2 regions of the Mesorhizobium sp. ESP6-5 genome follow, and region 2 is predicted to be linked to the other one. Evidence: riboswitches for the same ligand, from Rfam matches in the RefSeq annotation. Region 2 holds a riboswitch; the other holds the start of a gene.
The links. A riboswitch is a leader RNA that binds a small molecule or an ion and turns the genes downstream of it on or off. The one in region 2 is predicted to bind cobalamin.
Positions count from the first base shown of each region.

Region 1 (10,009 bases), on a different contig from region 2:
AGATCGTCGTCGTCATGGACGATGACGGGCGCGAGAACGAGGGCGACCTGATCGTCGCCGCCGTCCATTGCACGCCGGAGAAGATGGCCTTCATCGTTCGCAACACGTCGGGTATTGTCTGCACGCCGATGCCGCGCGAGGAGGCTAAACGGCTGAACCTCGCGCCGATGGTGGCCGACAATGATTCGGCTCACACCACCGCCTTTACCGTCAGCGTCGACTTCAAGCATGGCACGACGACAGGCATTTCGGCCGACGACCGCACGCTGACCGTGCGCAACCTCGCCAACGGCAATGTCGGCGCCTCCGATTTCGTCCGCCCTGGCCACATCTTCCCGCTCATCGCGCGCGAGGGCGGCGTCTTGATGCGCTCGGGTCATACCGAGGCGGCGGTCGATTTGTGCAGGCTCGCCGGCCTACCGCCGATCGGCGTGATCTCGGAACTGGTCAACGACGACGGCACCGTCAAGCGCGGCCCGCAGGTCGCGGCCTTCGCCGAGGAGCATGGCCTCAAGCAGGTATCGGTTGCCGACCTCATCGCTTACCGGCAGCGCAAGGAGACCCTGGTCGAGCGCGTCGCTTGCTCCGACATCGAGACGCTGGGCGGCAAGGCGCAGGTCTTCACCTACACGCTGCCCTGGGACACAATGCATCACGTCGCCATCGTCTTCGGCGACATCCGCGACGGCGAGGAGGTGCCGGTGCGGCTGCATTCGGAGGATGTGGTAACCGACGTGTTCGGCACCAGCCACCGGCTCGACGGCATCATGAAGGCGATGGGCGAGCGCAGGCGCGGCGTCATCGTCTATCTCAGGGAAGGCTCGGTCGGCGTCGCCCACCAGGAGCGCAACCGGCCGGCGCCAGGCGACCGCGAGGACCATGAAGAGGCGCGCCGGCGCGAGAGCGAATGGCGCGAGATCGGTCTCGGCGCCCAGATCCTGAAGGACCTCGGCATTTCCTCGATCAACCTGATTGCCTCGCGCGAGCGCCACTATGTCGGCCTCGAAGGCTTTGGCATCCACATCGCCAAGACCGAGATCATCTGAGCTCGACAAACCCTGCCTGTCACTCGGCCGGGATTGCCGCCTCGCATCGTTCCAACTCGCATTCGTGGGTGGCGAGGCTGCGCTGGCCGAGCAGCACCGTGATCAGCGCGATAGCGCCTGACGTCACCGAGACCCAGAATCCGTTCTGGGCGCCGAATGCATCCACCACGGCGCCGGCGGCGAAGGAGCCTAGCGCCATGCCGATGCCGATCCCGGTGGTTACCCAGGTGATGCCTTCGGTCAGCATCGCTTCCGGGACATGCCGCTCGATCAGGCCGAAGGCGGTGATGAAGGTCGGCGAGATCGCCACGCCACTGATGAAGACAGTCAGCGCGAGCGCTGGCACGGTGCTGGCGGTAAGCGGCAGCAGTGTGCCGAGCGCGACCAAGGCAACCGAGATGGCGAGCTGGCGCTGCAGCGGTGCTTTCAGGTTGAGCGCGCCGATGATGATGCCGAGCACGAAGGAGCCCAGCGCATAGACACCGATGACGAGACTGGCAGTGCCCGGCTGGCCGAGTTCCTTGGTGATCGCCACCGTGCTCACCTCCGTCGTCGCGAAGGTCGCGCCGATGAAGATCATGGCGAAGGTGATGATTTGAACCGGCCCCAGGCGGATTGCCGAGCGGCTGGAGCCATTGTCCACCGGCCGCACTTGCGGCTCGGTCGAACGCTGCAGAATGAAGGCTATCGAGCCCAAGGCGAGGAACAGCGTGCTGACGAGCACGCCCGCTTCCGGGAACAGCGCGGCGCTGAGGCCCACAGATAGCGATGCGCCGGCAATATAGACCAGTTCGTCCGCCGCCGACTCGAAGGCGAAGGCGGTGTTCATCTCGGACCGGCCCCGGAAAATCTCGGTCCAGCGCGCCCGCACCATGGCCGGCATGCTTGGCATTGCCGCGGCCAGCAGCGCCGACGCGAACAGCGTCCATACCGGCCAGTCTTGATTGGCCGATGCGATCAGGGCCGCGAATGCGAGCACGGAGATGATGGTGGTGGGTACGACAACCCGCGTCTGGCCGAGGCGGTCGACCAACCTCGATATCTGCGGCGCCAGGAAGGCATTGGCCAAGGCGAATGTCGCCGAAACCGCACCCGCCAGCCAGTATTCGCCACGCGTCTGCGACAGCATCGCCACGATGCCGATCGGCGCCATGGCGATCGGCAGGCGCGCCATGAAGCCGGTGGCGGCAAAGCCCGTGGCTCCGGGAGCGCGAAAGATTTCCGAATAGGGGTTTTGCATGATCCTGTTCCTCGACAAGGGGCGATTCGACAATTACATACGAGACGTATAAGTGTTAAATAGAGGATACGTCGCGTATGTCAATTGGCATACGGAGCGTATGTAAGTAAGGCCAGAAGCATGCATCGACCGCGCAAGGAGATGATCGCCGAGACACGCGCCAAGCTGATCGCCGCGGCGCGCCAGGCTTTCGGCACCATCGGCTATGCCGAAGCGTCGATGGATGATTTCACCGCGTCGGCCGGGCTGACGCGCGGCGCCCTTTATCATCACTTCGGCGACAAGAAGGGACTGCTTGAGGCGGTTATCGCCGAAATCGACGCGGAAATGGCGGCCCGGGTGAATGAGGTCGCGTCGCGGGCGCCGACCCGCTGGCAGCATTTCGTGGACGAATGCACCACCTATATCGAAATGGCGCTGGAGCCGGAAATCCAGCGCATCATGTTCCGGGATGGTCCGGCTGTGCTGGGCGATCCGGCACTGTGGTCGAATGCCAATGCCTGCGTCGGTTCAATGACCGATCATCTGACAGCGCTGCAGCGGGAAGGGGTGGTCGTCCCCGGCGTCGACCCGGAGTCGGCAGCGCGGCTGATCAATGGGGCGAGCAGCCAGGCCGCGCAGCGCATCGCCAATTCGCAAGATCCCGAAACGACATCGAAGATGGTGGTGGCCGCGTTCAAGCAATTGCTCGAAGGCCTGCTGAAAAAGCCGGAAGCGCTTTCAAGATGAACCACCATGGCAGTCCCGCCACTGCCTGCAATTGACAATAGCCGGTTTGAGCGCATCCTCCGCAGCCATCTCTGAGGGGAGATTCGGGGCATGTGGGATTTCGATATCGGCAGGTCGGTGTCCATCATGATGCGGACCTGGCCTTTCATTGTCTTTCGCATGATCGTCTATTTCGGCATCACGCTGGCCTACATCGTGGCCACCGGCACCGGCGCCTCCGTCGGCTATGGCGTCGGCCATATTTCCACCGATCCCGACGGACCATTGTCTTTTGCGATGTGGGGCGGCGTGGTCGGTTTCGGCATCGTCTCGATCGCCGTCTACTGGATCCGCGAATACATTCTCTACGTCGTCAAGGCGGGCCATATCGCCGTCATGGTGCATCTGATCGACGGCAATGATATTCCCCACGGCCAGAACCAGATCGCCTACGCGAAAGAGGTCGTGACCGAGCGTTTTGCCGAGGCCAACATCCTTTTCGTCGTCGACCAATTGGTCAAGGGCGCCATACGCGCCATCACCGGCCTGCTCGGCGGCATCGCGGCCTTCCTGCCCATTCCTGGCCTGAGCGGCCTGGTTTCGTTCCTCAACACGGTGATTCGCCTGTCGCTGACCTATGTCGACGAGATCATTCTCGGCTACAACATCCGCATCAGTTCGTCCTCGCCGTTCGAAACCGCGCGCCAAGGCGTTGTGCTCTACGCCCAGAACGGCAAGACCATGGTCAAGAATGCCGTCTGGCTAGGGGTCATCATGTGGGGCGTGTCGTTCGTGATTTTCCTGCTGATGCTGGCTCCGGCAGCCGCTATTCTTTACGTCATGCCCGGGCAGCTCGCCGGCTGGGCTTTCGTGCTGGCAATCGTCTTTGCCTGGGCTTTCAAGGCGGCCTTCATTGAGCCGTTCGCCATTGCCTGCCTGATGCAGGTCTATTTCAAGACCATCGAGGGTCAGGTGCCCGATGCCGCCTGGGACGCCAGGCTGGCCGAAGCCTCGTCGAAGTTCAGGGAACTCAAGGACAAGGCGCTCTCCACTTTCGGCGGTTCGCGCTGGGGCACGGCCGGCGCGACGCGCTGATCGGCTAGGCTCGCGGGCGCACCGGCGGCGGTACCGAGGCGCGCCACTGCTGATTTGAGCGGCGCTTCGCCTTGTCCGCGAAAAGTCTCGCTCATGATAAGCTCGGGCAACGGCAGCCGCCGGCCCCAGCCGTGTGTTTCGAGATCCGGCTTCGGTGCGAATTCGGAAACGCGGCCGACGCAGAGATAGGCGATCGGCGTCACTTGATCGGGAATACCCAGCAAGCTTTTCAGCGCTTGCGCCTCGATGATGCTGACCCAGCCGACGCCGACGCCCTCGGCGCGTGCCGCCAGCCAGAAATTCTGCACCGCGCAGACCGTGCTGTAGAGATCCATCTCCGGATTGTGCCAGCGCCCCAGCGGCGAGCCTTTCGAGCGCTCGCGGTCGCAGGTGATGCAGATGTTGAGCGCGCTTTCGCAAATGCCTTCCAGCTTAAGCTTGCGGTAGAGCGCCTGCCGTTCTGCCTCGATTTCAGGCAGTTCCCGTTCTCGCGCGGCCAGGAACAGGTCGCGCACTTCCGCCCGCCGCGCGGCATCGCGAATGACGATGAAATTCCAAGGTTGCATGAAGCCGACCGATGGCGCGTGGTGGGCGGCAAGCAGCAGCCGCGCCAGCACCTCGTCGTCAATGGCCTCCGATGTAAAATGGCTGCGGACGTCGCGCCGCGTGAAGATGGCGCGGTAAACAGCGTCGCGCGCAATCTGGTCAAATCCATCGCCCATTGGAGTGGTCATAGCTTCCGGCATCGCTTGTCCCCTTGCGATTGCAATCGATGTCATCCGCCTGACCATGCGGATGACGATGCCTGCCAGGCCGGTCTTCTGGCTCGGGATCAACCCGCGTCCGGTGCCTTCCCGTCATCGACAGTGGCATTTACCGGCGCGGTCCCCCTCACAGCGTTGGGCACGCCACGGAGTTCAACCGTGTTCCCGATTCTCCCGCCAGGGCATTTGCAGCCAAGTGGAATCACTTGGCGTCGCAAAATGCGGCTAAAACAAACAGCCCGGCGGGCACCAGGCAGTGGTTGCGACCTTACGCCGAAGGGCCGGCGCCGCCAATGCCCGCAGCGACATCAATGGACGCAGGTTCGATTTTCCCCAGCGATCAAGCCGCGACGCATGGCCATCACGGCGCCGGGGCACTAGATAGGGGGCATGGCCACCCGTCTCTACACGCACCCGATCTTTCTCGAACACATCACGCCGCCCGGTCACCCCGAGCGGCCCGACCGCCTGCGCGCCATCGAGCGCGTGCTCGACGACGAAGCTTTTGCCGCGCTTGACCGCGTCGAGGCACCGCAAGGCGACGAGGCGACCATCCTCTACGCGCATCCCGCCGATTTCGTCGCGCGTGTCCGCGCCGCCATCCCCGACGAAGGCATTGCCCGCATCGACGCCGACACCACCGCCAGCCCGAAAAGCTGGCAAGCGGTGATTACGGCGATCGGTGCCGCCAATGCCGCCGTCGACGACGTCTTTGCGGGCCGTGCCGACAACGTTTTCGTCGCCGCCCGTCCGCCCGGCCACCATGCCGAAAAGACCACGGCCATGGGTTTCTGCTTCTTCAACACGGCGGCAATCGCAGCGCGCCATGCGCAGAAGAAGCACGGCGCCGAGCGTGTCGCTGTCGTCGACTGGGACGTGCACCACGGCAACGGCACGCAGGATATTTTTTGGGACGATCCCTCGGTGCTCTATTGCTCGACGCACCAGATGCCGCTTTATCCCGGCACGGGCGCGAAGAGTGAGACCGGCGCCGGCAACATCGTCAATGCGCCGCTGGCGCCTCGGACGGGCAGCGAGGTGTTTCGCGATGCGTTCCTGTCGCGCGTGCTGCCGGCACTCGACAATTTCGCGCCGGATCTGATTATCGTTTCGGCCGGCTTCGACGCGCACCATCGCGACCCGCTGGCGGAAATCAATCTGACCGAGAACGATTTCGACTGGGCGACCGGCCAGCTGATGCAGCGCGCCGCAATCCACGGCGGCAACCGGCTCGTCAGCCTGCTCGAGGGCGGCTACGATCTGCAGGGATTGGCATTTTCGGTCGCCGCCCATGTCGGGCGACTGATGAAAGGATGAATGATGACCGGTGAGATCAACGAAGACGTCAAGGCGATGAGCTTTGAACAGGCACTCGACGCACTGGAGAAGATCGTCGATGATCTGGAGCGTGGCGACGTACCGCTCGACCAGTCGATCCGGATTTACGAGCGCGGCGAGGCGCTGAAGGTTCATTGCGACCGGCTGCTGAAGGCCGCCGAGGACAAGGTCGAGAAGATCAGGCTGTCGCGCGACGGCAAGCCGGTTGGAACCGAGCCGCTCGACGCGGACTGAGGTCCGGAGCAGCCTTACCGGTTTTTGGACACGATCATCATTGAGGATACAGTTCGTCCCGATTGAAACGGACAAGAGGAGATACGGAAGCGATGTGCAGAAACATCAAGACCCTGTTCAATTTTGATCCGCCGGCAACCAACGACGAAGTCCGCGACGCGGCACTGCAGTTTGTCCGCAAGCTGAGCGGCACGACGCGGCCTTCTGCCAAGAACCAGCATGCGTTCGATCATGCGGTCGAAGCCATCGCGGCATCCGCACGCGAATTGCTCGATTCCCTCGAAACCCACCAGCATCCTCGCAATCGCGAAGAGGTGGCGGCCAAATTAAAAGCGAAAGCGGCGATCCGGTTCGCCTGATATGCCCAAGCGCCCACTGACCGCTGACGAGGAGAGTTCATGAGCTTCTTCCCCGGCAAGGACCCTGAGGCCGGCGATGCCTTCGCCAGCGACCAGATCGAGCTGATGGTTATCCCTAACGCCAAGGACATTGGCGGTTTCGAGGTGCGTCGCGCCTTGCCGACCGCCAAGCGGCGCCTGGTCGGGCCGTTCATCTTCTTCGATCGAATGGGTCCCGCGATCATGCGCGCCGGCCAGGCGCTCGATGTCCGCCCGCACCCGCATATCGGCCTGTCGACCGTGACCTATCTGTTCGACGGCACGATCAGGCATCGCGATTCGCTCGGCACCGAGATGGTCATCCAACCCGGCGACGTGAACCTGATGACGGCTGGTCGCGGCATCGTCCACTCCGAGCGCACGCCGCAGGAATTGCGCGGCGCGCCGATGTCGATCTCCGGCCTGCAGACCTGGTTGGCTCTGCCGGACGGCAAGGAAGAGGTGGCACCGGTGTTCGAGAACACAGCGGCGCTGCGGCTTCCCGAAATCGACGCCGAAGGCGTCAGCGGCCGCGTCGTCATCGGCGATTTCCAGGGGTTGCGGTCTCCGGTGCGGGCCGATTCCGAAACACTCTATGCAGATTTGCGGCTGGCGCCTGGCGCCAGCGTCAAAATCCCGCCCGATGCCGAGGAGCGCGCCATCTACACGCTGGAGGGCGAGGTTTCGATTTCGGGTGATGCCTTTCCAGCGGAACGGCTGCTGGTGTTCCGGCCCGGCGACGAGATCATCATATCGTCATCGATGGGTGCGCATTTCATGCTGTTCGGCGGCGCGTCTCTCGGTTCGAAGCGCTACATCTGGTGGAATTTCGTTTCCTCGTCCAAGGAGCGCATCGAGCAGGCCAAGCAGGAATGGAAGACCGGCCGCTTCGATATCGTTCCTGGCGATGAGAAAGAATTCATCCCGCTGCCGGAAGGCTGAGAAGATCGGTGAGGGGCTGACCGTCCGCGTCAGCGACACGCATTTACTTTCGCCGGCCGGCGGCCTATCCCGCCGATGAACAGAAAGTCTGGGCCCAACGTGAACGCAACGCCGCATACGCCGCTTCTCGACAGGGTTCGCGTCCCGGCCGACCTGCGCACGCTGGCCGAGAGCGACTTGCCGCAACTGGCATCAGAGCTTCGCCTCGAACTGATCGACGCGGTGTCGCGCACCGGCGGCCATCTCGGTGCCGGCCTTGGCGTGGTCGAACTGACGGTGGCACTGCATTATGTCTTCAACACACCCGATGACCGGCTGATCTGGGATGTCGGCCACCAGGCCTATCCACACAAGATACTGACCGGCCGTCGCGACCGCATCCGCACCTTGCGCCAGGAAGGCGGGTTGTCGGGCTTCACCCGCCGAGCCGAGAGCGAATATGACCCGTTCGGCGCCGCCCACTCCTCGACATCGATATCGGCCGGCCTCGGCATGGCCGCCGCCCGCGACCTCTCAGGCGGGCGCAACAATGTCATCTCCGTCATCGGCGACGGCGCCATGTCGGCCGGCATGGCTTATGAGGCGATGAACAATGCCGGCGCGCTCGATGCGCGCCTCATCGTCATCCTCAACGACAATGACATGTCGATCGCCCCGCCAACCGGCGCCATGAGCGCCTATCTGGCGCGTCTGGCTTCCGGCAAGGCCTATGTCGGCCTGCGCGACTTCGGCAAGAAGCTGACCTCCTATCTCGGCAAGCGAGCCGATCGAGCCATCACCCGCGCGGTCGAGCATGCGCGCGGTTACGTCACCGGCGGCACCTTGTTCGAGGAACTCGGCTTCTATCACATCGGCCCGATTGACGGTCACAATCTGGAGCATCTCATCCCGGTCCTGAAAAATGTCCGTGACAACGGCAAGGGTCCGGTGCTGATCCATGTCGTCACCCAGAAGGGCAAGGGCTACGCGCCGGCGGAAGCGGCCGCCGACAAGTATCATGGCGTCAACAAATTCGACGTCATCACCGGCGCACAGGCCAAGGCGCCGGCCAATGCACCGGCCTACACCAAGGTGTTTGCCGAAAGCCTGATCCAGGAGGGCCGCGAGGACGACCGCATCGTCGCCGTCACCGCCGCCATGCCGGGCGGCACCGGCCTCGACCTGTTCGGCGAGGTGTTTCCGTCAAGGACTTTCGACGTCGGCATTGCCGAGCAGCATGCGGTGACCTTCGCCGCCGGCCTGGCGACGGAAGGCTACAAGCCCTTCGCCGCGATCTATTCGACCTTCCTGCAGCGTGCCTACGATCAGGTCGTCCATGACGTCGCGATCCAGAAACTGCCGGTGCGTTTCCCTATCGATCGCGCCGGCTTTGTCGGCGCCGACGGTGCCACCCATTGCGGCGCGTTCGACACCACCTTCCTGGCAAGCCTGCCGGGCTTTGTCGTAATGGCCGCGGCCGACGAGGCGGAATTGCGTCACATGGTGCGCACCGCCGCCAGCTATGACGACGGGCCGATCGCCTTCCGCTATCCGCGCGGCAACGGCGTCGGCGTCGACATGCCCGAGCGCGGCTCTGTTCTGGAGATCGGCAAAGGCCGCGTCGTCCGGGAAGGCAGCAAGGTTGCCCTCCTGTCCTTCGGCACAAGGCTGCAGGATTGCCTCATCGCGGCCGAGGAACTCGGCGCGGCCGGGCTTTCCACCACGGTCGCCGATGCCCGTTTCGCCAAGCCGCTCGACCAGGATCTGATCCGGCGGCTGGCCCGCTCGCATGAGGTTCTGGTGACGGTGGAGGAGGGCGCAATTGGCGGCTTCGCCAGCCATGTGCTGCAATTCCTCGCCCATGAAGGACTGCTCGAAAGCGGCCTGAAGGTACGCCCGCTGGTGCTGCCGGATGACTTCACCGACCACGCCAAGCCAGAGAAGATGTATGCCGATGCTGGCCTCGACGTCGCCGGAATCGTGCGCACCGTATTCACCGCGCTCGGTCATACGGTCCGCGCCCAGCGCGCCTGAATTAAAACCTCAACAGCTTGAATCAGTTTGCCGGCTCGATTTTATAAGGCATTGTTAACGTTGCCGTTTGGCGTTTTGCTTACCCTGTCCCTTGGCCGTTTTTCAACGCCGCCCTGCTAGATCACAGCCAGGCAGGGAGACAACGAGAATGAAGACGCTTCTGTGCGGCGCGGCCTTCTTGGCGGTGATGGTCGTACCGGCTGCCGCCGAAACGCCCTACGACCGCAATCTCGAAAAGGCGGCGATAGGCAT
Region 1 is NZ_JAIUGR010000002.1:43,390-53,398, reverse strand. It holds gene ribB (3,4-dihydroxy-2-butanone-4-phosphate synthase) at 1-1,046, shown strand, start outside; gene LB524_RS02675 (MFS transporter) at 1,066-2,286, opposite strand; gene LB524_RS02670 (TetR/AcrR family transcriptional regulator) at 2,407-3,015, shown strand; gene LB524_RS02665 (hypothetical protein) at 3,106-4,089, shown strand; partial or broken gene bluB (5,6-dimethylbenzimidazole synthase) at 4,206-4,811, opposite strand; cobalamin riboswitch at 4,883-5,065, opposite strand; gene LB524_RS02655 (histone deacetylase family protein) at 5,244-6,170, shown strand; gene LB524_RS02650 (exodeoxyribonuclease VII small subunit) at 6,174-6,425, shown strand; gene LB524_RS02645 (DUF2277 domain-containing protein) at 6,518-6,784, shown strand; gene LB524_RS02640 (pirin family protein) at 6,824-7,744, shown strand; gene dxs (1-deoxy-D-xylulose-5-phosphate synthase) at 7,820-9,757, shown strand; gene LB524_RS02630 (hypothetical protein) at 9,906-10,009, shown strand, end outside.
Region 1: linked by a shared signal. The riboswitch ahead of bluB (5,6-dimethylbenzimidazole synthase) and the one ahead of LB524_RS00910 (CbtB domain-containing protein) in region 2 are both predicted to bind cobalamin.

Region 2 (10,009 bases):
CCGACGCCACGAAGCGCCAGCAAGGTCGGAGCCATGTCCGAGGCGGGCGTTTGCGCCACCTGTTCCCGCATCATGCCGGGCCGGCCTATTTCTTCAGCTCGAGCCCGACCCCCTTGTTGATGAAGGCCAGCGTGTAGGCTTTCGTGATGTCGATGCCTTCAGGCGTGACCTTGGCCTTGACCATCTTGTCGTAGAAGCTCTTGATCCGTTCTTCCTTCATGGCGCCGATGCCGAGCTTCTCGGTGTCGCCGGAATCGGCCAGGCCGAACTTCTTCATCTGCTCGATCGAGAAGGCGATCTGCTCGTCGCTCATGTCAGGATTGTCTTTCTTGATCATGTCGTTGGCGGCCTTGTTGTCGCCGTAGAGGTACTTGTACCAGCCCTTGGCCGAGCCATCGACGAAGCACTGGACCACCTCAGGCTTCTTGTCGATCGTCTCCTGCATCACCTCGATCGTAGTCGAATAGGTGTCCCAGCCGTAGTCGGCGAGCAGGAACTGGTTCGGCACGAAGCCGCCTTCCCTCTTGACCGCGAACGGCTCCGAGGTGACGTAGCCCTGCTGGATCGACTTCTTGTTGGCAAGGAAAGGCGCGGTGTTGTAGGTGTAGGGCACGCGCTTTGAAGCGTCGAAACCGAGCTCGATGACCATCCACTGGAAGAAGGTCTGCACGCCTTCGTCACCCAGAATGTACTGCTCGGCGTTCTTCAGGTCTTCCCATTTGTCGAGCCCCTCGCCGGGGTGGGACATGATGACCTGCGGGTCCTTCTGGAAGTCGGCTGCCACCACACGCATCGGAATGCCTTGCTGGACGGCGTCGAAGGCCGACAGCAGATTGCCGCCCATGTAGAAATCGATCTTGCCGGCGAGCAACATCGGCCGGCCGCTGACCTGCGGGCCGCCCTGCATGATGGTGACGTCGAGACCGCAGGCGGCATAGGTGCCATCGGCCACGGCCTGGTAATAGCCGCCATGTTCCGGCTCGGCGAGCCAGTTGGTGCCGAAAGTGACTTTTTCATTCGCCGCCGCGCCCAGCGTGCTGGCTGCAAGCAGGGCCACCACCGCGGCCGAAATCTTCTGTTTCACGTACATTGACACCGCCCTTTATTTGCACCGGCGCGTTGCGCGCCGTGCTTGACACCAAAGATTCAAGAAGCAAGACACATGCCACCGGCGTCGCGCGCCGGGACCCGCCCGCCTGCACCACAGCCATCTGCGAAAGCCGGAAAGGTCGTGCTGCACCGAAGGGCATCGTGCCTATTTTTTGAACGCCTGTCCACAATCGCACCGGCGACATGCACCACCATCTTGATGGTGCAATGCATCCGGCCTTAGGCTGGCGATATCCAGGAGATTGCCATGTTCAAATTCCTTACCCCTAAGTCGATCAAGCCACCCTTTGCCCGCTACAGCCACGGCGTCGAGGTGCCGGCCGGCAAGCGGCTGGTGCTGTGCTCGGGCCAGGTCGCCATCACGGCGGACGACCAGATACCGGAAGATGCCGGCGCGCAGGCCGAACTCTGCTTCAGGAACATCGCGGCGGTTCTGGGCGAAGCCGGGCTGGGACTTGGCGACATCGTTCGCATCAACGCCTATGTCACCGACCGCGCGCATCTGCGGCCCTATATGGAGGTTCGCGACCGGCTGTTTTCGAGCCCGGCGCCAGCCTCGACGCTGATGATCGTTTCCGGCTTTGCCCGGCCCGAATTCAAGGTCGAGGTCGAGGCCATCGCGGCCGGGTGATCGACAGGCCGGCCGCACCGCGCTAGGTCTGACCTGATCATTTGAAGAGGCGTGACATGACTGCTGGCAAGAAACGCGTATGGTGGGGCGACTACCGGACCACCGAATACGCCTCGATCGATCCCGAGGCGACAATCGCGGTGCTGCCGCTGGCGGCTATCGAGCAGCATGGACCGCATCTGCCTGTGTCGACCGACACTTCGATCATGAACGGCATGCTCGACACGGTGATTTCACGCTTGCCCGACGATCTCGACATCCGCATCCTGCCGGTCCAGGCGGTTGGCAAGTCGAACGAGCATCTGCACGCGCCGGGCACTCTCACCTTGCCGGCAACGACGCTGGTCGACGCCTGGACCGAGCTTGGCCTGTCGATCGCGCGCGCCGGCGTGCGCAAGCTTATCGTCGTCAATTCGCATGGCGGCAATGAGGAGATCATGGGCATCGTCACGCGCGAATTGCGCGTGCGCGAAAAGATGCTGGCGGTGAAGACCAGTTGGCAGCGCTTTGGCCGCCCGGCCGGCATGTACACCGAACTCGAGGATCGTCACGGCATTCATGGCGGCGATGTCGAGACGTCGCTGATGCTGCATTTCCGGCCAGATCTCGTCGACATGGGCAAGGCCGACAATTTCGTTTCCAACGTCGCCAAGGCCGAGAAGGAATTCTCGCTGTTGCGCCACACAGGCACCCACGCCTTCGCCTGGATTGCCGGGGATCTCAACCCGAACGGCGTGGTCGGCGACGCCAGCATCGCGACAGCCGAGAAAGGCCGGCTGACCGCGGAATATCAGGCTGACGGGTTCATCAACCTAGTGCGGGATGTGCGCAAGGCCAAGCTCGCGGAGTGGCTGAAATAGCTAACCGTCGATCTGGAGGGCGAACGGCGTGCCTTCAAAGGCGTCGGCGCCGCGCCCGATCGACTCGATCGCCTCGATCATGCGGCCGTTGCGCTCGAGCAGCGCGTCGGCCACCGCGATCAGCCGCGGATTGGGCGTCGCCGAAGGCGATAGCGCTCGCAGCGTCCGCGCCAGTTCCACCTCGTTGCGTTTCGGCGCCAAAGCCGCGGCGATGATATAGGCCGAGGCGGTCGAACGGCTGATGCCGGCATAGCAGTGCACCAGCATTGGTTTCGCCCGGTCCCAGCGGCGTGCGAAATCGAGCAGGTTACGGACATGCTCCTCGCCCGGCATGGTCATGCCGTCCTGCGCCACGGCGATGTCGTGCATGACCAGGTGCAGATGGTTTTCCCTTGGGATCGAGGCCGGTCGGACTACGTCCGTTCCGGCGGCGAGCAGCGACAGCATGCGGTCGGCGCCGGTCCTGGCCACCACTTCCTCGATTTTCGCCAGCGAGCAGACATGGATCATTGTTTGAAACCTTTCGACCGATCCTCGCGCCGCGACGCCCAATCGGCAAGGGCGGATTCGAGCCTGCGCCATTCCTCCTCGCTCCCCGGCAGGCCGGCGCGCAGGGTATGCGGCCGTTCAGAGAAATGCCGCAGCAGGATGCCGCTCTGGCCAAGGCCGGAAAACAGGCCGTCGGCATCGGGCAGGCTGAGATAGCGGAACAGCGTGGTGCCCCCCGCGACGGGAACGCCGAAACGGCTAAACAGCGCGTCGAGCCGCATCGTCGCTTCTGCCAGCGACGCCCGCATCGCATCCTGCCAGTCGAGATCGGCGAGCGCGCGGATGCCATATTCCAGGGCCGGTCCTGCGACAGCCCACGGCCCGAACTGCATGTCCAGCCGTTCAGCCGTCGGCGCGTCGGCAAGCGCGAACCCGAGCCGCAGGCCGGCCAAACCAAAGAACTTCCCGAAGGAACGCAGCACGACGATGCCGCCCTGGCCGACATCGCCGGCGAGGCTGTGCTCGCGTGGACCGACATCCATGAACGCCTCGTCGACGACCAGCAGCCCGCCCTTGGCGCGAAGTCCGGCGGCCAGCACCAGCAACCGGTCGCGCTCGACGACGCGCCCATCGGGATTGTTCGGATTGACTATGATGGCGAGGTCGGCTTCCGCCAGCGCCGCGAAATCGCTGACCTCGACCACGTCGTGCCCGGCAATCGCCGCCGCCCGGGCGTGTTCGGCATAGGTCGGCCCCAGCACCATTGCCTTGCCGGGCCTCACCAGCGAGGCGACGCGCGGCAACAGGATCTGTGTGCCAGGGGCCGCCACCACGCTTGCTGGGGAAGGCGCGCCATAGGTGTTGGCCGCAATCTCTATCAGTTCGCGCCCACGCGCGGCCTCTGGCAATCGCCACAGCGAGGTGGCGGGCAGGTCGAAAAGCGGGTAGGAGTGCGGATTGATACCGGTCGAGAGGTCGACGAAAGGCAGCACGGCATTGGGGAAAAGCGCCCTTGCCCGGCCAAGACTTCCACCATGGTCCACCGCTCTTTCAAGAAGCTTCATGTCAGTCCTGATCGCTTTCCTGTCATTAATTGTCGAATTCGCCCTTGGTTATCCCGACTGGCTGTTTCGCGCCATCGGCCATCCGGTGACATGGTTCGGCAGGCTGATATCCTTTCTCGACTTGCGGCTCAACCGCGCCACTGATCCCGACGCGTTGCGTCGCCAACGTGGTGTCCAGGCGCTTCTGGTCATCGTGCTGGTGCCTGCGATAGCGGGCCTTTGCGTGCAGCTTGTTCTGCTCTGGTTCGTCCCCCTGGGGTGGATCGTTGCCGTCTTTCTGGCGACATCGCTTCTGTCGCAGAAAAGCCTTTACGAACATGTCGAAGCCGTCGCCGACGCGCTCGACAGCGGAGGCCTCGACATGGGCCGAGCCGCCGTTTCGCGGATCGTCGGCCGTGATCCCGAGACGCTCGACCGCGCCGGCGTCTGCCGCGCGGCGATCGAGAGCCTGGCGGAAAATTTTTCCGACGGCATCGTCGCCCCCGCCTTCTGGACCGGGGTCGGAGGGCTCGCCGGCGGCGCGGCCTACAAGGCGGCCAACACCGCCGATTCGATGGTCGGCCACCGGACTCCGCGCCATGAGGCCTTCGGCTGGGCGGCGGCGCGCTTCGACGACTGGATCAACCTGCCTGCATCGCGGCTGACGGCGCTGCTGATCGTGCTCGCTTCCCTCCTGGTCGAGGGCGCCGACCCCCGCGACGCCTGGCAGGCGGTGAGGCGCGACGCGAAAAAACACCGCTCGCCCAATGCCGGCTGGCCGGAAGCGGCCATGGCCGGCGCGCTCGGGCTGGCGCTCGCCGGACCACGCAGCTATGGCGGTGTCATGGTCGACGACATCTTCATGGGCGAAGGCGGCCGCCGCGATGTCGACAGCGGCGATATCAGGCGGGCGCTCAAGCTTTACCGGGTCGCGGACTACCTGCTGATCGGCTTGTTCGGCCTTGTCGCGCTGATCGCCGTTCTGGTTTTCTAGAACTCGATGCCTTGCTGCGCTTTCACGCCAGCCGAGAAATGGTGCTTTGTCACCCCCATCTCGGTGACCAGGTCCGCCGCCTCGACCAGTGCCGGCTTGGCGTTGCGGCCGGTGACGACGACATGCAGGCCTTCGCGGCGAGCCTTGAGCGCCGCAACCACCTTGTCGAGAGCGAGATAGTCGTAGCGCAAGGCAATGTTGAGCTCGTCGAGCACGACAAGGCTGATCGAGGGATCGTCGATCAATTCCAGAGCCTTGGCCCAGGCGGCCTCGGCGGCCGCGATGTCGCGCTTCAGGTCCTGCGTCTCCCAGGTGAAACCCTCGCCCATTGCGTGCCAGACGACACGGTCGCCAAAGACGGCAAAGGCGTCCTTCTCGCCGGTGTGCCACTTGCCCTTGATGAACTGGACGACGCCGACGCGCTTGCCGTAGCCGAGCACGCGCAGCGCGAGACCGAAGGCGGCCGTGGTCTTGCCCTTGCCGGGACCGGTGTTGACGATCAGCAACCCTTTCTCGATCGTCTTGCCCGCAACCTCGGCGTCCTGCACTGCCTTGCGCTTGGCCATCTTGGCGCGATGGCGTTCTTCATCCTTGCCGTCGATATCGGTCATTTCACTTCACCTTGAGCGGTAGCCCCGCCACCATGAGCAGCACCGTGTCGGCTACTGCCGCGACCCGCTGGTTGAGCCGGCCGGCATCGTCACGAAACCGACGCGCCAGCGCGTTGTCGGGCACGATGCCTTGCCCGACCTCGTTCGTCACCACGAACCACGGTCCGCGCGGCCGAGACAGCACGTCCGCCAGCCGCCGGCACGCGGCCTCGACGTCGTGATCGGCCACCATGTGATTGGTCAGCCACAGCGTCAGGCAGTCGACAAGCACCGGCTGCCCGTCTGGCAACGCCTCCAGCGCTTCGGCGAGGTCGAGTGGCGCATCGGTGGTCGACCAGCCCTCACCGCGCCGCGAGCGGTGCAGCGCGATGCGCTCGCGCATCTCGTCGTCATTGGCTTGCGCCGTGGCGATATAGGCCCATGGCGAGGGCAATGCCGTCACCAGGGTTTCGGCGTGCGCGCTCTTGCCGGAGCGCGCACCACCGATGATGAAGGTCAGCCTGCCGCGATCAGGCAAAGCTGTCGCGCAGGCTGGTCGCCATGCCGGTGAAGCGCCTGCGCACCACGCCCACGATCGCGCCGAGCACCAGCCAGAACACCAGATTGGTCACCGTCACCGCCACCACGAACTGATGGTGCAGGCCTTCCGGGATCGGTGTTTCGAAACTGTCGGGCTGCGGCGCGCCGACGACATGCGGCGCGACGATCAGCAAGACGGCGAGGATGGTCAATGGCAGCGATCTGCGAAAGACGATCAGGCCTAGGCCGATCGCGGTCGCGGCCGCCGTCGCCGTCCACCAGATCTGGCGCGGCAGAAGATCGGCCGCCGGCATTGCCGGCAGTTCCGGCTGCAGTCCGAGGCCCGGTGCCAGTGTGAACACGGCAAAGCCGGCCAAACCCCAGAACACACCCTGGCGCCAGTTGCCGACGCCGCCGAAGAACTCGGAAACCGCGACCAGGACCAGTGCGAAGCCGATCCCGGTGACGATATTGGCAACCACGCTAAAGGCGAAACGCTCGAAACCGTCGGCCGGCGCCCAGCCTTCGTCTTCCTCCGCCGGTGCCATGGCATCGGTGCCCGCGGGCGCGGCAGAGCTCATGGCATTGCCAGCGGGCGCCGTGCTCATGGCATCATTGGTCGCCGCTGGTGCGATCGCGTGATCATGGTGGTGGCCGCCGCCGGCCTTTTCATAGACTTCCGCCTTGAGGATCAGCGGCACGGTGGCATAGGCCTGCATGCAGGCGAGAACGACACCGGCCACGAGCCCCGCGATCGCCGCGACGAACACGACGTTGCGAAACAGATTCATGATGTCGGATCCTCGTTAGTGGCAGGGAAACGCCATCGAGTGGCGATAGTCGTGGGCAGCATTGTGGACCGCATCGATATGCGAGAAGCCGACAAAGCCGACGACGAAGATGCCGAGCAGCGCCGCGAGCGCGAGCTGCATGAAGCGCGACTGCGAGGAGACGGAGGCGCCGAGGGAGACGGAAGCGGTAGTCATGTCTTGTCCTTTCGCCCTCCACCCGAGGGCATCGAAGTCAGTTTCCTGTCGCCGGCAGGTCTCCTGGCTCGCGGATAAGCGCCCTTCCCCACCTTCCCGAAGAAAAATCTTCAGTGGCATATGGAGAGGACTACCGCACACAGTTGCGGGGGCAGCCACGGCATTGGGCAGGAATTCCTGCCCGCACCGCATTCCCTCTTGGCTCCAAAAAGGAACCGACGACATCGGTGACTATAGGGAAATTCGCCGCGCCCGGCAAACCAAATTCCGACAGCCGCCAGCGCAGGAGCGTCGCATCGGCGAAGCTGCCCTCATCCCGTCCCGATTGACAAACTTCATGGCCGGGTGTCGGCTGGCGCCCCTCACGGGAAGCCAGCCATGCAGCCCAATGCCAGCGAGCGCGTGCCCTATAACGGCCTGACTCGAACCGAGCCGACGCTGCCCTCGTCGGCCTATTGGGACCAGGACAACTATCAGCGCGATCTCGACGCCATCTGGTACAGGAACTGGCTGCTCGTCTGCCGCGAGGCCGACCTTGCCCAGCCTTTGGCGTTCCGCACCTTCCGCGTCGGTATGCAGGAAATCCTCCTGCTGCGCGACGACACCGGCGAGTTGCATGCCTTCCACAACACCTGCCGGCATCGCGGCTCGCAGCTTTGCCAGGAAAGCCAGGGCCGGCTGAAGGCGCGGCTGATCACCTGCCCGTATCACGCCTGGTCCTATTCGCTGCGTGGCGATCTGGTGCGCGTGCCGTCGAAATCGCTGCCTGACGGCTTCGACAAGGCCGATCACCCGCTTTATCGCGTCGCGCTCTCGGTGTGGCGGGGCTTCGTCTTCGTCAATCTTGCGGAAGATGCCGCCAGCTCGGCGCAATCCTCCTTCGACCCGGCCTCCGGCGACTTCGACAACTGGCCGCTGGAAACGCTGGTATCAGGGCACGTGCTGCGCAAGGTGATGAACTGCAACTGGAAGATTTTTTGGGAAAATTTCAACGAGTGCCTGCACTGCCCGGGCGTTCACAAGGACCTGTCGCGGCTGGTGCCGATCTATGGCCGCGGCCTGATGAGCCGGCATGACGATCCCGAATGGCTCCGTCACGCCGACAATGACGCGCCGGAATTTTCCGGCGGCCTGCGCACCGGGGCTGAGACATGGTCGCGTGATGGGCAGGCGCACGGGCCGGTCTTCCCGGGCTTGACGCCGGCGGAACGAACCGCCGGTCAGACTTACGCCACCAACCTGCCGTCGATGTTCATCGTCGGCCATGTCGACTATGTCAGGACCGTGCGGCTTACGCCGCTCGGTCCCGAACAGACCGAATTGACCGCGGAATGGCTGTTCGCGCCCGAGGCGCTCGCTGAGACCGACATCGACAACATCGTTGCCTTCGGCACACAGGTGCTGGAGGAGGACGCAGCAATCTGCGAGGTCAACCAGAAGGGCCTGCGCTCGATGCGTCATACAGCTGGCGTGCTGATGCCCGAGGAGTACGACCTTCACCGCTTCCACGATTGGGTGCGCGAACGGCACGCTGCGCGCTCACCCGAGGCCTGAAGATCACAGGGACTTCGGCAGATATCGCCAGGTCATGAAGCCGCAGAACACGGCAAGCAGTCCGAGCGTGACGAACACCGAGCCCAGACCGAAGAAGGCCAGCACCACCGAATAGACCAGCGGCGGCGTCAGTTCGGAAAAATCGAGATAGGTGCGGTAGACCGCCGCCATCTGCGCGCGCTCATAAGAGCGCACCGAGCGCATGAAGGCGGTCGAACCGAGCGCGTCGAGCGCGATGGTGAAGAAGGCGCCGCACAGCAGGAAGGCGCCGGTGAGCAACGGCACGGTTTCGCCCACGGCACCGGCCGCCAGCAGCGTCGCCGACATGGCGAAATAGGCAAATGTCATGGTCCTGCGGCCGCCGAAGCGTTTCCCCGCCTTGCCCCAGAAGATCGCCATGAACAGCAGCGCGTTGCCGGCCGAGACCAGCAGGCCGCCGGCCAATTCACCCTCGCCGGTGATGACCATGAACAGCGGACCATAGACGAAGAAGGTCGTCCAGAAGCAGGAGCGGCCGAAGGCTATCAGCCAGGCGAGCCTCAGCCTCGGCTGCGCGACGAAGCGGCCGATGTTGGCGAGCGGATTGGCCGGTCGTGTCTTGCCCGGGCGGATCGACTGGTTGTCGCTCAGCCGATAGGTCCAGAACAGCGCCAGCAAGGCCATGGCGAACACCGCCACCGCGCCATGCGCGGCATAAATGCCGAAGCGCGTATAGAGAAAAATGCCGAGCGTCGGCCCGCAGGTCCAGGCAACCATCGACCACGCCATGCGCAGCGATTCGGCCTGCATGAAATCGGTCTTGCGGATGTGATCCATGATGTAGAGGTTGAGCGTGATCGACAGCGCGCTGGCGCCCATCACCCGGCACAGCATTCCGGCCAGTTGCCCGGCGAGCGTATGGGTGACGAAGAACAGCGAGCCGATGGCGAGCAGGCAGGCGCCCGCCGTGTAGACCCAGCGCCGCGCGAAGCGGCGGATCAGCATCGGCATGAACAAGGTCACCGACAGGCCGAGCAGGGACACGGCGGTGTAGAGTATCGAGACGATCTGCTCGTTGCGGAGAATCTCGTAGGCCTGGATCGGTATGACGCTCGACACCATGGCGCGGGCGAAGGATTCGACCGCGTACAGCGAGGCGAAGGTGCGCGCATCCGCGGCCTTGAGGGCCGGAAGCCAGATCGGATGGCGAACATGGGTGGACATTGCTTCCCC
Region 2 is NZ_JAIUGR010000001.1:183,956-193,964, forward strand. It holds gene LB524_RS00860 (ABC transporter ATP-binding protein) at 1-74, opposite strand, end outside; gene LB524_RS00865 (ABC transporter substrate-binding protein) at 86-1,090, opposite strand; gene LB524_RS00870 (RidA family protein) at 1,358-1,741, shown strand; gene LB524_RS00875 (creatininase family protein) at 1,798-2,601, shown strand; gene LB524_RS00880 (tyrosine phosphatase family protein) at 2,602-3,111, opposite strand; gene cobD (threonine-phosphate decarboxylase CobD) at 3,108-4,154, opposite strand; gene cbiB (adenosylcobinamide-phosphate synthase CbiB) at 4,153-5,127, shown strand; gene cobO (cob(I)yrinic acid a,c-diamide adenosyltransferase) at 5,124-5,738, opposite strand; gene cobU (bifunctional adenosylcobinamide kinase/adenosylcobinamide-phosphate guanylyltransferase) at 5,740-6,255, opposite strand; gene LB524_RS00905 (CbtA family protein) at 6,248-7,048, opposite strand; gene LB524_RS00910 (CbtB domain-containing protein) at 7,064-7,243, opposite strand; cobalamin riboswitch at 7,279-7,478, opposite strand; gene LB524_RS00915 (aromatic ring-hydroxylating oxygenase subunit alpha) at 7,622-8,797, shown strand; gene LB524_RS00920 (MFS transporter) at 8,801-10,000, opposite strand.